3 regions of the Pseudomonas sp. PVC-3-1 genome follow, and region 1 is predicted to be linked to each of the others. Evidence: riboswitches for the same ligand, from Rfam matches in the RefSeq annotation. Region 1 holds a riboswitch; each other region holds the start of a gene.

Region 1 (5,918 bases):
GGTCGGTCCACTGCAACATCCAGCGCTGTACATCGAGCGGGTTCTCGGCCTCCGCCAGGCCGAAGCCGAGCATGTGGCCCATGGCGTGCCAGCGGCCGACCAGCTTCACCCCGGACGGTGGCTGGCCGCCGGTCTTGAGGAAGCGCTGGATGATCCTGTCGCGGTTTTCGATGGGGATGGTCCAGTTCACCAGATAAAGCATGTCGCACCTCCGGCCCGACTCCGGGCTTCGATGGACGCGGACCCGAACCGGCGACGCCGCCAGAGCCGCGCCTGTGTATCCCAGGCGTGACAGTCTCCGGCTGGGAGCGGCGTTCTTCCGACAGGCATAGCAGCACCCAGCGAAGCGGGCGCGGCCACTGATCGGCGGCCGCCAAGGCAGGTGATCGACGGTCACACCCAGCGATCATTCTCCGCCGTGCGCTCACCGCCCGCATCGCCGGTGTTCGGCACGCCGCGCGGTTCGATCAGCATCACCTGTACTTCGTGCTCGGCGTAGGGCTTGTGCTCGACACCGCGCGGTACGACGTACAGCTCCCCGGCTCGCAGAGTCAGCGGCCCGTCGCGGAAGTCGATGCGCAGTTCGCCGTCGAGCACGATGAAGGTCTCGTCGGTGTCGGCGTGGCTGTGCCAGACGAAATCGCCGTGCAGCTTCACCACCTTGAACTGGTAGTCGTTCATCTCGGCAATCACTCGCGGCTGCCAGGTTTCGTGGATAAGCGCGAGCTTGTTCTGCAGGTTGATCGGTTGGCGTTGGGTCACGGTTGATTCTCCTTTTTTGATTGGGCTGACACTAAGGCCGCCCCGGCAAGCGGTCTTGCAGGAACTTGCGCTTCGATCGCCCAGGCATTGACTTCATCGGGTTGCCACCCCCGTCCTTGGTGCAGACAATCGGACCTTGGTCCGTCAGAAAGGAGGTGCCATCCCATGGCGCAGAACATCTACGACAACCCCGAATTCTTCGCCGGCTACGCCCAGCTGCCGCGCTCGCAGCACGGCCTGGACGGCGCGCCGGAGTGGGCCTCGCTGCGCGCGTTGCTGCCGCCGCTGGAGGGGCTCGATGTGGTCGACCTTGGCTGCGGCTACGGCTGGTTCTGCCGATATGCGGCGGAGCAGGGCGCGCGCACGGTGAGCGGGCTGGACGTGTCACAGAAGATGCTCGACCGCGCACGGGAGACGACCGAGGCGGCGCAAGTGAGCTACTTCCGCGCCGACCTCGAGCAGCTTGAGCTGCCCACCGCGGCCTTCGATCTGGCCTACAGCTCGCTGACCCTGCATTACCTCGAGGATCTGCCGCATTTCTTCCGCAACGTGCACGACGCGTTGCGCCCTGGCGGCAGCCTGGTGTTCTCCATCGAGCACCCGATCTACATGGCGTCGCGCAATCCCGGCTGGATCGTCGAAAAAGACGGCCGCCGCTGCTGGCCGGTGGACCATTACCAGGACGAAGGCGAGCGCCGCACCGACTGGCTGGCCAAGAGTGTGCTCAAGCATCACCGCACCCTTGGCAGCATCCTCAATGCCATGATCGGCGCGGGGCTGACGCTGCGCCACGTCGAGGACTGGGGGCCGAGTGCAGAACAGGTGCTGGCCAACCCGGCATTGGCGCAAGAGCGTGAGCGGCCGATGTTGCTGCTGGTCGCCGCGCAGCGCTGAGGAGCGAAAAACCGGCGACTATGCTCAGAACATTGCACCCGTTTCTTGCCGGAGATTGCCATGTCGCAGCCCTTGCCCGCCGTTCGCCCCAGCGTGATTCCCTGCCTGCGCTACCGCGATGCGCCGCAGGCCATCGACTGGCTGTGCGCCACCTTCGGTTTCCAGCGCCAACTGGTGGTCGCCGATGACCATGGCGGCATCGCCCATGCGCAGCTGGCGCTGGCCGACGGCAGTGGGCTGGTGATGCTCGGCTCGCTGCACGACAACGAGTACGGCCGGCTGATGCGCCAGCCCGACGAGATCGGCGGTTGCACCCAGAGCATCTACGTGGTGGTCAGGGACGCCGAGGTGCTGTATCGCGCGGCGGTGAACGGCGGCGCGCAGATCGTCATCGACATCAAGGACGAGGACTACGGCGGCCAGGGCTTCACCTGCCGTGATCCGGAAGGGCATATCTGGAGCTTCGGCACCTACGATCCGTGGCACTGACGGCGACGTTCGCAACATCCTGCCCAACCCCCGTGCTTGACGCTTTCCCACCCGCAATGTTGATATGCGCCCCGTTTCAGGTGCCCCCCGCCGCCGTGCGTGGGGTGAAACGGGAAGCCGGTGCGTCGCCTTCGTGCGATCAGTCCGGCGCTGCCCCCGCAACGGTAAGCGAGCGGAGCATCCACTAGGCCACTGTGCGCAAGCATGGGAAGGCGGATGCCCCACGACCCTCGCAAGCCCGGAGACCGGCCTGGAACCTGTTTGGCAAACCCGCGGTGGGCGGGCGTGAGCCGGTTCCCGGGGCGCGCTCGTTCCGGGTGTCGCTGCGCCGCCTGCGAAATTTCTATTTCGAGGCGATCACCTTGCAACATTCTTCGTTCCTGAACCGGCGCGCCCCGCGCTGGACTCCCGTTCTCTCCCTCTGTGCCCTCAGCTCGCAGCTCGTTGCGGCGCCACTCGACCTGGCCGACGAGATCGTCAGCGCGCCTTCGGTGGAGTCCACCACCGTGGCCGACATGGCGCGCTACGGCAGCAAGCTGGAGGTCATCGACCGCCAGCAGATCGAGCGTGCCGGCCCCAGCGCCGACATCACCCGCGTGCTGCAGATGTACGTACCCGGCCTGTTCGTTGCGCCGAAGAACGGCCCGTTCGACTACGGGACCTACTCGCTGCTGGGCGGGCGCAACGACGACACGCTGATCCTGCTGGACGGCGTGCGCCTGAACAACCGCCTCTACGGCGGCATCTACATCGACACCCTGCCGACCACCGCCGTGGAGCGCATCGAAGTGCTCAAGGGCGGCCAGGGCCTGTTGTTCGGCACCCAGGCGGTGAGCGGGGTGATCAACATCGTCACCCGCAGTGCGCGTTCGCGCGAGGCGGCCGGTGAGGTGAACCTCGGCCTGGATACGTTCAAGGGTCGCAGCGGTGATGCCCGCGCGGAGCGAATCGTGCAGAACGGCCTGGGCGATCTCGGCCTGATGGCCTACGTCAGCCACAACCGCTCCGACGGCTACCAGCCTTACCGCGACCAGGACATGACCAGCACGGTCAGCGACAAGCGCCGCTCCTATGACGTCAACGTGTTCGGCGCCAAGGCCATCCAGGCCATCGGCGAGGCCTCGCGGTTGGAGCTGTTCTACCAGTACGCCGACGCCGAACTGGACTTCGCCCGCCCGACATCCAACCACCACACCAGCAACAACCGTATCCAGCAGATCGCCACGGCGACCTTCCAGCAGAGCGTCAGCGACGACTTCAGCTGGTTCGCCAAGACCCATATCAATGACTGGGACACCCGCTACGACCGCGTCTACAACCTGCAGGGCGGCGGCACCCAGGTGCTCAATCACAACGACTACTGGGGCTTTACCGACTGGGGCGCGCAGCTTGAGGGCAAGGCCAGGTTGGCCGGCGGCCACGAGCTGGTCTTCGGCAGCGACAACCAGTGGTACAAGGGCCAGGACGACGTGCTGATCATCGACAACGACAAGGCCGAGTCCCACGCGCTGTATGCCCAGCTGCGGCCGAACATCGAGGCGCTGCCCGACTGGCACCCGAGCCTGGGCGTGCGCCGCGAGGAAATCTCCGGCGGCGAGGGCGCCACGGTATGGATGCTCACCTCGCTCTACGACCTGACCCAGCAGCTCAAGCTGCGCGGCCAGTTCGGCACCGCCTTCAAGCTGCCCACCGCCGAGCAGTTGTTCGTCAACGAACCGGGCGATGAAGTCGGTAACCGTGACCTCAAGCCCGAGCGCAGCCGCAACGCCGAGTTGGGCCTGGATTACACCGGCGAGCTGTTCGACCAGCCGTGGAGCGGCAGCGTCACCCTGTTCCGCCGCGAGATCACCGACCTCATCACTCTCGCCGGCGACCAGTGGGTGAACGGCAACGGTGAGATCGAGGTACGCGGCGTGGAAGCCAACGGCCAGTGGCAGTTTGGCCGGCACTGGCAGGTCTCGGCCGACGCCACGCGCAACCTGGTGGACAGCCGTGACGGCGTGACGGTCAACAACATCCCGCACTTCTTCGCCCGCGTGCGTGCCGGCTACGACGACAACTTCTGGGGCGCCGGCCTCGCCACGCGCTACGTAGGCTCAATCGTCAGCGCCCAGGACGACGACTACGGCCATTACAGCGTGCTCGACGGCGACGCTTACCGCTACCTCGATGTGGCCCGCGCACACCGCCTGAGCCTGCTGCTGGAGAACCTGCTGGACCGCGACTACGCCACCGGCCGCACCAGTAACGGCATGCGTCAGGTGGACAACCTCGGCCGCCCACGCACCGCCGAACTTCGTTACACCTTCAGCTTCTGATGAAGGCCATCCTGCTGGTCGGCCCATTGGCCGGCGTCCAGGGCGAGCACCTGCAGCGCGCGGTATCGGCGCGTCTTGCCGGTGTCGAGATCATCGACACCGGCGAGGGTTTCGATTCGCTCTGGAGGCGGATGCGCGAGCTGTTCGCCGAGAATCGTCAGCTGTTGCTGGTGGACCTGGAGCCGAGCGCTGACGGTGCCTACCTGGACTGGTTGCGTGCCGAGCTGGCCGTGCTGTCGGCAGGCTATCCCCAGGCGCCGCCGCCCAGGATCACCGCATCGGCGCTTGGCCGGCGCGGGCTGGATGCGACGGCGGTACTGGCGGCGATTGACGATCCAGCGCAGCAGTTGGATTGCCAGGGCATCGGCGAGGTGCCGTCACAGCCGGACTGGTCCGCGCCGCCGCCGCACCGGCATCACCTGTTCCTCTGTACCGGGCCGCGCTGCGTGCGGCGCGGTGCGCTGCCGCTGTGGAAGACCTTGCGCCGCGAGCTGATCCGTCTCGATCTCTACGAGAACGGCGAGGGTGCCTTGCTGACCCGTACCGGTTGCCAATTTCCCTGCAATCGCGGGCCGGTGCTGACGGTCTATCCCGAGCGCGTCTGGTATGGCCTGCACAGTGACGAGCAGGTGTGTCGGGTGGTGCAGGAACACCTGCTTGATGGCGCGCCGGTGGCGGATTTGCGCGTGGATGACGAAGCATGAGGCCGGCATGGCTCTTTGTAGGAGCGAGCTTGCTCGCGAAGCGCTTGATGCCATCGGTGCCCGGTTTGGCTCGCGAGCAAGCTCGCTCCTACACATTGGCATTGGTGCTCGGGCTGGCGGCGATGCTGGGCATGTCGACGGCCACTGCCCAGGACTACCGCAACTGCGCGCAGGACTGGCACATCGATCACCCACCGCAGCGTATCCTCGCCCTCAACCAGCATGCCGCTGACCTGCTGCTGGCGCTCGGCGCGGGGACGCGGCTGATTGGCGTGGCCTACATCGATGACGATCTCGACCTGACGAAGGAAAGTTATCGCGGCGTGCCGCTTCTATCCCGCCAGTATCCATCGGCGGAAGCGGTCTACGCGCAGCGTCCGGACCTGGTAGTGGCCGGCTTTGCCTCGGCCTTCCGGCTGGGCAACCTGTCCCGCGAGGAACTGGCCGGTCATGGCGTCGCCAGCTACCTGCTGGATGCCGGTTGCGCTGCGCGGCAGGACGATCTGTTCGCGGGTATCGAACTGGATCTGAAAACGCTGGGCAATCTGATGGATGAGCAGGAGCGAGCGCAGGAACTGATTCGCCAGCAACGCGCCGAGCTGGCCAACGCGCGCCGCCACTTCGTCGGGAGCGCGCCGCTGGAAGTCTTCTACCTCGACAGTGCCAGCAATGGCCTGGAGAGCCAGGGCCGGCGCGGCGTGGTCACCCAGTTGCTGCACGCTGCCGGCGCGCACAACCTGTTCGAGGATGT
Region 2 (5,918 bases), 1.0 Mb from region 1:
GGGGACTCGGGATGCCAGTCGGCCTGCCAGCGGGCGAGGTCGCAACTGCCCACTTGCGGGTGATAGACCGACACGCGCGGCAGGGTTTGTGGCTCGCTCCAGGCGTAATCGCGTTGCAGGTGACGGTTGGCGAGGCAGGCGAAGAATTGCCGGGCGTTGTCCATGCCGCCCTGGCGCAGGTACTGCCAGAGGCGCTCTGCGTCGTGCGACGCAACGCTGCACAGCGCGGCCAGTTCGGGGTCGGGTTTGTCGTCGCCGGGTACCGCGATCAGCGTGACGCCGCGCTCGGCCAGCGCCACCAACTGCTCCATGCCGTAGCGCCAGTAACCGACACCACCGTGCACGGAAATCAGGATGACCTTGGCATGTTGCAGCACCTCGTCGACGTAGAGGTCCACCGAGGCGTGGTTCTGCAACTGCATGGGGTTGGCCAGGCGCAGGCTCGGGTAATCCTCCGGCAGTTCGCGGGCGGCCTCGGCGAGCAGCGCCAGGTGCGAGTCGCCGCTGCAAAGAATCACCAGGTCGGCGGGCGTCTGGGCCAGGTCGGCGATGCCGTCGTCGGGGACGAAGCCGCCGGGTTGGGTGCGCAGCAGGTGCATGGGTTTGCTCGATGGTGGCTCTTCGTAGGAGCGAGCTTGCTCGCGAACATTGCCCCGCTGCGAGGTTGGTTCGCGAGCAAGCTCGCTCCTACACGATCAGGAGAGGGCGGTACGCAGCTCGTTGGCGATGGCGGCCTGGTCCAGTTCCTGGCCGATCACCACCAGGCGCGTGCCGCGGGTTTCATCGCTGCGCCAGGCGCGGTCGAAGTGCTTGTCAAAGCGCTTGCCGACACCTTGCACCAGCAGGCGCATGGGTTTGCCGGGGATGGCGACGAAGCCCTTGATGCGCAGCACGGCGTGGCGCTCGACCAGCGCGTTCAGGGCATCCAGCAGGGCGCGCTCTTCCACTTCCGGGAGGTCGACATGGAAGGAGTCGAACTCGTCGTGGTCATGATCTTCATGGCCCTCGTGGTCGTGATGCGTCGGGCGGCTGTCGATGTGCAGCTCGGCTTCGGCATTCAGACCCAGCAGCACGGAGAGCGGCAGCTGGCCGGAATTGGCTTCGACGATCTTCACCGCCGGCGGCAGTTCTTCCGCGACTTCGGCGCGTACGCGGGCCAGCGCGTCGGCGTCGAGCAGGTCGGCCTTGTTCAGTACCACCAGGTCGGCGCTGGCGAGCTGGTCTTCGAAGAGTTCGTGCAGCGGCGATTCGTGATCCAGGTTCGGGTCCTGCTTGCGCTGCTCGTCCACCTGCTCGGGGTGGGCGGCGAAGGTGCCGGCGGCCACGGCCGGGCTGTCGACCACGGTGATCACCGCATCCACGGTGCAGGCGTTGCGGATTTCCGGCCATTGGAAGGCCTGCACCAGCGGCTTGGGCAGGGCCAGGCCGGAAGTTTCGATGAGTATCTGGTCGAGGTCGCCGCGGCGCGCCACCAGCTCGCGCATCACCGGGAAGAATTCTTCCTGCACGGTGCAGCACAGGCAGCCGTTGGCCAGTTCGAAGACGCGGCCGACCGCTTCTTCTTCGCTGCAGCCAATGGAGCACTGCTTGAGGATTTCGCCGTCGATGCCCAGCTCGCCGAATTCGTTGACGATCACCGCGATGCGGCGGCCTTCGGCATTGTCGAGCATGTGGCGGAGCAGGGTGGTCTTACCGGCACCGAGGAAGCCGGTGACGATGGTGACGGGGAGTTTGGCCAGGGTTTTCATGCGCGCCTCGCAAGCGGAAGTTGGAAGGCGGATGAAGGGCGCGCGCGCGGGTTCGCCGCGCAACGAAGGTCGCCACCGGATCACCCCGCCCGGTTGTCTGTTGATAACGAACCGGTTCCGGATCTCGCGAGCTAGAGCCAGGCTAGGCGGAGGATCGCCGGGGATGCAGAGTTGACTGTAGTCAATGAGCAGTCCACGGCGATCCTCCAACGCAGCATGGCCGACGCGCAGCAGATCGAAAACCGGTGACGAGGCAGGTCTCCTGGCTCACAGCCCTTGGTTATCTCTTCGCCTTCCCGCCCGAATCGGCAGTGGCGCATGAAGAGACAGGCTGTTCACAGTTGCGGGGGCAGCCGTGGCGCATCCGAAGATTTCCACGTTCCCTCTTAGCTCCGGCCAGCGCCGGAGAACCTCGAAGGGAGGAAGGCTACGCAGCGTAGACGGGGCGGTCAATCGCCGGGGATCGGTTGACGCCTGCCGGCTGCCGTGGTCAGCTAGCGCGGTTTCAGGTGTCTCGCGCCGCGCGCGAGGTGAAACGGGAAGCCGGTGCGTCCGCAAGGACCAGTCCGGCGCTGCCCCCGCAACGGTAGGCGATCGTAGGGTCATCAGTAGTCACTGTGCGCACGCATGGGAAGACTGACCCGCTTGGCCACGAGCCAACGTCGCAAGCCCGGAGACCGGCCTGGAGCTTTCGTTTTTTGGCAAACCCGCGGTGGGCGGGCGCAGGCCGTGGCGCGTCCTTCCGGCGCGTTCGAATGCGTTCAACCTCTGCGTTCTCTTACTTTGATCTTCAGAGGGAACGTTCATGTCCAGCAGCACCCTGACGCACGCGTCGAGCACTTCCATCCCCCTTTCCAAGCGCATCAGCCTGGCCGTTGGCGCCAGCCTGCTGGGCGCGCTGCTGGTGTATTTCGCCGGCTTCTCGCATCTGGAAGCGGTGCACAACGCCGCGCACGACACCCGCCACAGCGCTGGTTTCCCCTGCCACTGATGTGCACCGCCTGCGCGTAAGCGCAGCGAATTCGAGGCACTCCCGGTCGCGCGTTCGCAGCGTTCGAGGCCTCGTCTCGCCTGGAGAATTGCAATGATCAAACGTATCGCCCAGACCGCCGGTTTCGCCGGTCTGATCGCGGCGCTGGTACTCACCGTGGTCCAGTTGCTGTGGGTATCCCCGCTGATCCTCAAGGCGGAAACCTATGAGAAATCCGAGCCGGCCGCCGCGCTGGTCGAGGAGCACGCTCATGAGCATGCCGAGGGTGCTGCCGCTGGCCACCACCATGACGCGCAAGCCTGGGAACCGGAAGACGGCTGGCAGCGCATCCTCTCCACCACCGGCGGCAACCTGGTGGTCGCGGTGGGCTTCGCCCTGATGCTGGCCGGCCTGTTCACCCTGCGCGAGCCGGGCAAGACCTCCGAAGGCCTGCTCTGGGGCCTGGCCGGTTTCGCCGTGTTCACCCTGGCTCCATCTCTGGGCCTGCCGCCGGAAGTCCCCGGCACCGCCGCCGCCGACCTGAACCTGCGGCAGACCTGGTGGATCGGCACGGCCGCCGCCACCGCCGCCGGCCTCGCGCTGCTGGTGTTCGGCCGCAACTGGGCACTGAAGATCGTCGGTGCCGCACTGCTGGTGGTACCGCATGTGATCGGCGCGCCGCAGCCGGAAGTGCATTCCAGCCTCGCGCCGGAAAGCCTCGCCCATGAGTTCATCGTCGCCTCGCTGGTCACCAACGCGGTGTTCTGGGCAGCCCTGGGCCTGGTCGCGGCCTGGCTGTTCCGTCGCTTCGCGCCGTCGGCCTGATCCACGCGTTATGCTCGACCCCCGCAGCCGGCTCGGCCGCCTGCGGGGTTTTGTTTTCTGGAGATAGAGAATGACGCTGGTTGCCGGCCTGGGTTGCCGCCGTGGCTGCTCGCTCGATGAACTGCGCGAGTTGCTGCGCGAAACGCTGGCGGAAGTCGGACTCGACGAGTCGAACCTCACCGCGCTGGCCAGCGCCACGCTGAAGGCCGACGAAGACGGGCTTGTCGCGCTGGCCACCGCGCTCGACCTGCCGCTGGCACTGTTCACGCCGCAACAGCTCGCGACATGCGAGAAGCGCCTGGGCGAGCCCTCCGAAACCGTGCGCGCCGCCACCGGGAGCGCCAGCGTAGCCGAGGCGGCGGCATTGCTACAGGCCGAGGCGCAAAGCGGTGCGCCGGCACGCCTGCTGGTGGGCAAACGGCGCAGCGATCAAGCCACCTGCGCGCTGGCTTTCATCCCCGTCGAACTCATACAGGAGCAGCCATGACGGTCCATTTCATCGGTGCCGGCCCCGGCGACCCTGAACTCATCACGGTCAAGGGCCAGCGGCTGATCCGTTCCTGTCCGGTGATCCTCTACGCAGGCTCGCTGGTACCGCCGGCGGTGCTGGAAGGGCACAGCGCCGAACGCGTGGTGAATACCGCCGAACTGCACCTGGACGAGATCGTCGCACTGCTGGCCCAGGCCCATGGCGAAGGCAAGGATGTTGCCCGAGTGCACTCCGGCGACCCGTCGCTGTACGGCGCCATCGGTGAGCAGATTCGCCACCTGCGTGCGCTGGGCATTCCCTATGAGATCGTTCCTGGCGTAACCGCCACCTCTGCCTGCGCGGCGATCCTGGGTTGCGAGCTGACCCTGCCGGATATCTCGCAGACGCTGATCCTTACCCGTTACGCCCACAAGACGCGCATGCCCGAAGGTGAATCCCTTGCCGAGCTGGCGCAGCACCGTGCGACCCTGGCGATTCATCTCGGCGTGGGACAGTTGCCGAACATCGTCGCCGAACTGCTGCCGCACTACGGCGCCGATTGCCCGATCGCGGTGATCCACCGCGCCAGCTGGCCGGATCAGGACCAGGTCACCGGCACCCTCGGCGACATCCTGGCCAAGGCCGAAGCCAAGGGCTTCCGGCGCACGGCGCTGATCCTGGTGGGCAAGGTGCTGGGGGCGGAGGGATTTGCCGATTCGTCGCTGTACAGCGCGGGGCACGCGCATCTGTATCGGCCGTGATGCTTTTCCAGAGGTTACTGCTGGGCGAGGCCTAGCATAGGAGCGGACTCTGTCCGCGATCGCGCTGACGTTGCTCCGGCGCGCCAGGGAGCCCGGCCAACCCATCGCGGACGAAGTCCGCTCCAACGCGGGGCCAGGCTCGCCATTCGACACCAGGCCACGCACAAGTCGGCGCGTTGCATTTCGTAGGAGCGAGCAAGCTCGCTCCTACAGGTACCCTTGGGTTCAATCGTCCAGCGCTTCGAGTTCGCTAAGCTGCTCGTCGATCATCGCCTTCAACTGCTCCGCGGCCAGCGGCTTGTGCAGCAGCGGCCAGCCATGGGCGGAGGCCTGGGCGAGCAACTGCGGGTCGGTGTCGCCGGTGACCAGCACGGCGGCTATCCAGTCGTCATCGTAATGCTCGTGCAGGCGGGTGATGGCGTCGATGCCGGTCTGGTGGTCGCGCAGGCGGTAGTCGCTGATGATCAGGTCTGGCTTGTGCGCGGCGGTCGTCGCGTCGGCCAGCAGATCGGCGACATCGGCAACGATAACGTGCCGGTATTCCCAGCTCTGGAACAGCAGGCGCAGCCCTTCGCGGTTTTCCGCATCGTCTTCGATCAGGTAGATCAGCTTGTCGCTGCCCGCCACCGTGCGCAGCGGCAGGATTTCCGGTTGGCGCGGCTGCACGGCGGTGGCGCGCGGCAGGCTGATCATGAAGGCGCTGCCGTGCCCTTCGCGCGAATGCAGCGCCAGCGGATGGTCGAGCAGCCGCGCGGTGCGCTGGACGATGGCCAGCCCGAGGCCGAGGCCCTTGCTGCGATCGCGCTCGGGGTTGTCCAACTGGTGGAACTCCCAGAACACCTTCTGCTGTTCGCGCTCGGGAATTCCCGGGCCGCTATCCCAGACCTCCACGCGTACCTGACGGCCGCGGCGGCGCCAGCCGATCAGCACGCCGCCCTGCTCGGTGTAGCGGATGGCGTTCTCCACCAGATTTCGCAGGATGCGTTCGATCAGCGCCGGGTCGGACTTCACGAAAGGCGCGCCGGACCGTACGCGCAGGCTCAGGCCCTTGTCGGTCGCCTGTACACGGCAGTCTCCGGCGATGCGCTCGATCAACTCGGCGAGGGAGAAGGCCTGCAGGTTGGGTTGGACGATGCCGGCATCCA
Region 3 (5,918 bases), 3.1 Mb from region 1:
CGGTTTCGCGGCTGACCATGTAGCCCACGCGCAGCCGGGCTTCGTTGAGGTCACCGGCGCGCAAGGCCAGCGCCACCGGTTCGGCGTGTTCGCCCAGGCTGCGCAGGCCCAGCGCGGAGTACAACGCGAGCGCCTGCACCATCCATCCGACATAGGGCAGCAAGCTGAGTAGCAGCGCGACCAGGGTCAGCGGGATGACTGCGATGATCCAGGCGGTGACGCCATGGCTGCGCCAGGCGAGGCCGGGGGTGTCATTCCTGGGACTAATGGCGCTCGCAGATACACCCTCTCCCCAGCCCTCTCCCTGAAGGGAGAGGGAGCAAATTGGAGTTGCCGACCTGCTCGTCGTTTCGCCTGAAACTGAACAGTCCCCTCTCCCTTCAGGGAGAGGGTAAGGGAGAGGGCGCTCCGGAACTCGGGAACGATTGAAGCGCCGCTCCAGCCGGTCCGCCAGGCGCCCGAAAGCCACCAGCGGGTGCCAGCGTTTCGGCTCGCCCAGCAGGGAATCCAGCGCTACGCCGAGGACGCTCAGCAGGGCCAGGCTCATGGCTGTTCTCCCCAGTGGTTCTCGTACAACAGCTCGCTGAGCGCGCGCGGTTGACGCCAGCCTTCGAGCGCCAGCATCGGCGCGGGATAGAACTCGCTGACCGGACCAAGGCAGATCACCGCCACGGCCTCGGCTCCTGCCGGCAAGCCCAACAGCTCGCCCAACGCGGCAGGATCGAACAGGGATACCCAGCCCATGCCGAGGCCTTCGGCGCGGGAGGCGAGCCAGAGGTTCTGGATCGCGCAGGACAGCGAGGCGAGGTCCATGTTCGGCAAGGTACGACGGCCGAACACATGCGCCTCGCGGCCATCCATCAAGGCGGCCACCAGCACTTCGGCGCAGTCGAGCACGCCCTCGACCTTCAGCCGCATGAACTCGTCGGAACGCTCGCCCAGCGCCTCGGCGGTACGCACGCGTTCCTCCTCCACCAGAGCATGGATCGACTGGCGCAGCTCCCGCGCGGTCACGCGGACGAAGCGCCACGGCTGCATCAACCCGACGCTGGGTGCCTGGTGCGCCGCTTCCAGCAGGCGCGCGAGCAACTCAGGCGACACCTCTCCAGCGCTGAAGTGGCGCATGTCGCGGCGCTCGGCAATGGCGCGGTAGAGCGCGGCGCGCTCTTCTGGGCTGTAGGCATGCTCGGTCATGGTCTGAAGAGTGCGGCCGCGGCGTCCGGATCGGACGGCAGGTAGAAGTGGATATAGGACGCGGTGAGCCGGCCGCGGCGGAACACCGCTTCGGCCACCGGCTTGTCGTTGGGGCAGACGCCACGGGCCAGCGGCTCCGCGCTGCTGTCCAGCAACGAATGATGGAAGGTGTGCCCGCGCAGAATGCCTTCGGGCAGCGTCACGGCCTGCAGCGCCAGCGCGGCGAGGCGCTTCTGCATGCGCGCTTCACCCGGCAGCAGACCGAGCAGTTCTGCGCGCTCGCCGGCTGCGTCGGTCAGCGCATCGAGCAGATAGAGCATGCCGCCGCACTCGGCGAGGATCGGCTTGCCCATCTCGTGGTGCGCGTGGATGGCCAGGGCCATGGCGCGGTTCTCCGCCAGCGCCTGCAGGTGCAGTTCCGGATAGCCGCCGGGCAGGTAGAGGCTGTCCACTTCCGGCAGCGCTCCGTCACGCAACGGCGAGAAGAACACCAGCTCGGCGCCCAGCTCGCGCAGCAGGTCGAGGTTGGCCTGATAAAGGAAGGCGAAGGCGTTGTCCCGCGCCACGCCGATGCGCACGCCGTCGAGGCGGGAAGACTCGCTGCGCGGTTCGGGCGCAGCAAAGCTCACCGGCAGCGGCAGCTCGGTACTGGCGCTGGCCGCCAGGGCATCAGCGGCGGCGTCCAGGCGGGCATCGAGGTCAGCCAGCTCGCCAGCCTGCACCAGGCCGAGGTGTCGGCTGGGCAGCTCCACTTCGGTATCGCGCGGCAACGCGCCGTACCAGCGAATCCATTCTGGCAGGCTGTCACGCACCAGGTCACGGTGGCGCTGGCTGCCGATGCGGTTGGCGAGCACGCCGGAGAACGGCAAGTCGCTCTGATAAGTAGCCATGCCGACGGCCATGGCGCCGAAGGTCTGGGCCATGGACTGGCCATTGATCACCGCCATCACCGGCACGTTGAATCGCCGTGCGAGATCAGCGGCCGAGGGCGAGCCGTCGAACAGGCCCATCACGCCCTCGATGAGGATCAGGTCAGCCTCGCCGGCCGCTTCCCAGAGCAGGCGGCGGCTTTCGCCCTCGCCGACCATCCACAGGTCCAGCTGGTAGACCGGCGCGTCACTGGCACGGGCGAGGATCATCGGGTCGAGGAAATCCGGGCCGCACTTGAACACCCGCACCTTGCGCCCGAGGCGCGTGTGCAGGCGCGCCAGGGCGGCGGTCACGGTGGTCTTGCCTTGGCCAGAAGCGGGCGCAGCGATCAGCAGCGCGGGGCATTGGCGCGCATCACGCATCAGTCGCACTCCCCGGCACGGGCAGAGAGCCCCTTACCCCAGCCCTCTCCCAGAGGAAGAGGGAGCAGTTGGGTGTGTCCTGTGGGATGGCTTTTCGTCGATCAACAGTCGCGCCGCGGTCAGCCGAGGCAGCAGAGCCTGCCGGCGAGCGCCAACGCTTTTCCAAACACCGAACGGTCCCCTCTTCCCCCGGGAGAGGGTTAGGGTGAGGGAAGCCCCAGACCATCAGAACTCCACCCCTTTCTGCGCCTTGATCCCTGCCTTGAAGGCATGTTTCACCAGGCCCATTTCGGTCACGGTATCGGCGGCCTCGACCATCTCCGGCTGCACGCCGCGCCCAGTGGCGACCACATGCTGCATCGGCGGGCGCGCGGCGATGTCGGCCAGCACAGCGTCCAGTTCCAGGTAGCCGTGCTTGAGGGCAATGTTCACTTCGTCCAGCACCACCAGGCCGACTTGCGGGTCGTTCAGCAGTTGCCGCGCCACGTTCCAGGCGGCCTGTGCCTTGGCGATGTCGCGCTGGCGGTCCTGGGTTTCCCAGGTGAAGCCTTCGCCCATCACATGGAAGCTGACTTCCTCGGGGAAACGACGGAAGAATGCCTCTTCGCCGGTGGTCGCAGCCCCCTTGATGAACTGCACGACGCCCACCTTCATACCGTGACCGAGCGCGCGAGCGACCATGCCGAAAGCCGAGCTGCTCTTGCCCTTGCCGTTGCCGCTGTTGACCAGGAATACGCCGCGTTCGCCCTGGGCCTGGGCGATCTTCTCGTCGATCACCGCCTTCTTGCGCTGCATGCGCGAGCGATGGCGCTCGTCCTTTTCGACGGATTCAGTCATGGCAGGTTGCTCCTGAAAGGATTTGCACGGGCGTGAGGCTGCCGGCCAGGTGGCAGCCAACCAGGGATGGAATGGGCAGGGATTCGCCGCTGGCGCGCGCGGGCGCCATGCGGCAGAGGCCGGCCAGCACGAAGGCTGTCGACCTAGGGAATAGGGGGTTCACCTGAAGGATTCTCCGCCGCTCTCACCCGCGCGGCACTAACCAGTCGGGGCAGACGGAGGACGGCAACGCGCGGCGCATGGCGCCGACGTCGGCAGCGCCTCCCGCGATGCCATGCGATGCAGCAGGCCGGTCTCCGGGCTTGCGAGTGGAAACATCTGGGTTTCCGAAGGAACCGCGCCTTCCCATGCCGGTGGCACAGTGGCTGTTTGCGGCTCGAAGCTCGCTTACCGTTGCGGGGGCAGCGCCGGAATGGTCGATTGCGCATCGACTTCACCGGCTTCCCTGTTTCACTCGCGGCTCGCGCCGAGAGCACCTGAAGCAGGCGCGCAGCTTAGTGGCTGGCGAGCTGGGGCGTCAATTGAACAGGATGTCGCCGAGGCCCGCCGTATCCGCCGCAAAGGCTCTACAAAGCGTCACACAAGTCAAGTGGTCGCGACGCGTAACTTCGCTAGAATGCGAGTCATGATGACGACTGCCCAGCCCGGCCAGCTTCAGCTCGACACCACCGCCAGCCCACCGCTGATGCACGTCAGCGGAGACTGGACGCTCGCGCATTTCTCTACGCTGGAAGCCCAGGTGGCTGCCCAGCGCAGCGCCGAATCGCCCGCCCAGCTGGATTTCGCCGGCCTCGGCGCGCTGGATACCGCCGGTGCCGCCCTGCTCGCCGAGATCATCGGCGGCGCCCGCATGAGCCAGCTGGAGCAGATCGCCCGCAATCTGCCCGCCGAACGCCAGGCGCTGCTGCGCACCGTGGGCAGCGCGATCACCCAGTGCCGCCTCGACGAAAAGGCGCCCCCTCCGGGCAACGCACTGGTCGATGTACTGGAGCGCATCGGCATCGCCTCGGTCACCTTCAAGGACCACCTGATCGGCCTGCTCGGCTTCATCGGTCTGACCCTGCAGACGCTGGTGCGCAACCTGCTGCGCCCACGCCGCTGGCGCATGACCTCGCTGGCCGCGCACATGGAGGAGACCGGGCTGGATGCCGTGCCCATCGTCGCCCTGCTGACCTTCATGGTCGGCGCGGTGGTGGCCTTCCTCGGCGCCACCGTGCTGCAGAAGTTCGGCGCGCAGATCTACACGGTCGACCTGGTGGGCTTCTCCTTCCTGCGCGAATTCGGCGTGCTGCTCACCGCGATCCTGCTCGCCGGTCGCACCGCCAGCGCCTTCACCGCACAGATCGGCTCGATGAAGGCCAACCAGGAGATCGACGCCATCCAGGCCCTGGGCCTCGACCCGGTGGAACTGCTGGTGCTGCCACGGGTGCTGGCGCTGCTGCTGACCCTGCCGATGCTGACCTTCCTGGCGATGATCTCCGGCATCTTCGGCGGCGGCGTGGTCTGCGCCCTGAGCCTGGACATCTCGCCACGCATGTTCCTCTACATGCTGCAGAACGATATCGCCGTGCAGCACTTCCTGGTGGGCATCGTCAAAGCCCCGGTGTTCGCCTTCATCATCGCTGTGATCGGCTGCCTGGAAGGCTTCCGAGTCAGCGGCAGCGCGCAGTCGGTGGGCGAACACACGACCTCCAGCGTGGTCCAGTCGATCTTCGTGGTGATCCTGCTGGATGCGATGTTCGCGCTGTTCTTCATGGAGATGGGCTGGTGAGCGAACCGATCATCGTCGTCCGCGACCTGGCCAACCGCTTCGGCACCCACGCGGTGCACGAGCACCTGGACCTCGACGTGATGAAGGGCGAAATCCTCGGCGTGGTCGGCGGCTCGGGCACCGGCAAATCGGTGCTGCTGCGCAGCATCATCGGCCTGCGCCAGCCCAGCGAAGGCAGCGTGCATGTCTTCGGGCAGAACCTGCCGGCACTGCCGCCGCTGGAGCGCTCGAAACTGGAAAGACGCTTCGGCGTACTGTTCCAGAATGGCGCGCTGTTCTCCTCGCTGACGGTGAGCGAGAACATCTGCCTGCCGCTGATTGAACACGCCAGGCTGTCGCGCAGCGATGCCGAGTTCATCGCCAAGGTTAAAATCTCCCTCGCCGGCCTGCCGCCGGACGCGGGGGCCAAATATCCCTCGGAACTGTCTGGCGGCATGGTCAAGCGCGCCGCCCTGGCCCGCGCCCTGGCGCTGGACCCGGACATCCTGTTCCTCGACGAACCCACCGCCGGCCTCGACCCCATCGGCGCGGCCGCCTTCGACCAACTCATCCTGACCCTGCGCGACGCCTTCGGCCTCACCGTGTTCCTGGTCACACACGACCTGGACACCCTCTACACCATCTGCGACCGCGTCGCCGTGCTCTCGCAGAAGCGCGTGCTGGTGGTCGGCCCGCTGGACCAGGTCGCCCAGACCGACGACGCCTGGGTTCAGGACTATTTCCACGGCCCGCGTGGCCGTGCCGCGCTGCAGGCCACCGAACACCTGCGGGAGGAAAACTAAAATGGAAACCCGTGCCCATCACGTGCTGATCGGCCTGTTCAC

Evidence for each region. A riboswitch is a leader RNA that binds a small molecule or an ion and turns the genes downstream of it on or off. The one in region 1 is predicted to bind cobalamin.
Region 2: another riboswitch for cobalamin. It lies ahead of AC2T4A_RS01265 (CbtB domain-containing protein); the one in region 1 lies ahead of AC2T4A_RS26415 (TonB-dependent receptor plug domain-containing protein).
Region 3: another riboswitch for cobalamin. It lies ahead of cobO (cob(I)yrinic acid a,c-diamide adenosyltransferase); the one in region 1 lies ahead of AC2T4A_RS26415 (TonB-dependent receptor plug domain-containing protein).

Annotation. Positions count from the first base shown of each region.
Region 1 covers NZ_CM172023.1:5,740,975-5,746,892, reverse strand. The annotation lists gene AC2T4A_RS26435 (DUF3303 domain-containing protein) at 1-202, opposite strand, end outside; gene AC2T4A_RS26430 (cupin domain-containing protein) at 394-762, opposite strand; gene AC2T4A_RS26425 (class I SAM-dependent methyltransferase) at 928-1,656, shown strand; gene AC2T4A_RS26420 (VOC family protein) at 1,717-2,145, shown strand; cobalamin riboswitch at 2,207-2,413, shown strand; gene AC2T4A_RS26415 (TonB-dependent receptor plug domain-containing protein) at 2,508-4,463, shown strand; gene AC2T4A_RS26410 ((2Fe-2S) ferredoxin domain-containing protein) at 4,463-5,167, shown strand; gene AC2T4A_RS26405 (ABC transporter substrate-binding protein) at 5,290-5,918, shown strand, end outside.
Region 2 covers NZ_CM172023.1:253,891-259,808, reverse strand. The annotation lists gene cobN (cobaltochelatase subunit CobN) at 1-599, opposite strand, end outside; gene cobW (cobalamin biosynthesis protein CobW) at 696-1,748, opposite strand; cobalamin riboswitch at 1,984-2,178, opposite strand; cobalamin riboswitch at 2,239-2,448, shown strand; gene AC2T4A_RS01265 (CbtB domain-containing protein) at 2,554-2,739, shown strand; gene AC2T4A_RS01260 (CbtA family protein) at 2,833-3,543, shown strand; gene AC2T4A_RS01255 (cobalamin biosynthesis protein) at 3,614-4,030, shown strand; gene cobM (precorrin-4 C(11)-methyltransferase) at 4,027-4,773, shown strand; gene AC2T4A_RS01245 (ATP-binding response regulator) at 4,999-5,918, opposite strand, start outside.
Region 3 covers NZ_CM172023.1:2,591,582-2,597,499, reverse strand. The annotation lists partial or broken gene cbiB (adenosylcobinamide-phosphate synthase CbiB) at 1-310, opposite strand, end outside; partial or broken gene AC2T4A_RS12135 (cobalamin biosynthesis protein) at 416-547, opposite strand; gene bluB (5,6-dimethylbenzimidazole synthase) at 544-1,194, opposite strand; gene AC2T4A_RS12125 (cobyrinic acid a,c-diamide synthase CobB) at 1,191-2,486, opposite strand; gene cobO (cob(I)yrinic acid a,c-diamide adenosyltransferase) at 2,712-3,323, opposite strand; cobalamin riboswitch at 3,594-3,818, opposite strand; gene AC2T4A_RS12115 (ABC transporter permease) at 3,949-5,094, shown strand; gene AC2T4A_RS12110 (ABC transporter ATP-binding protein) at 5,091-5,876, shown strand; gene AC2T4A_RS12105 (MlaD family protein) at 5,878-5,918, shown strand, end outside.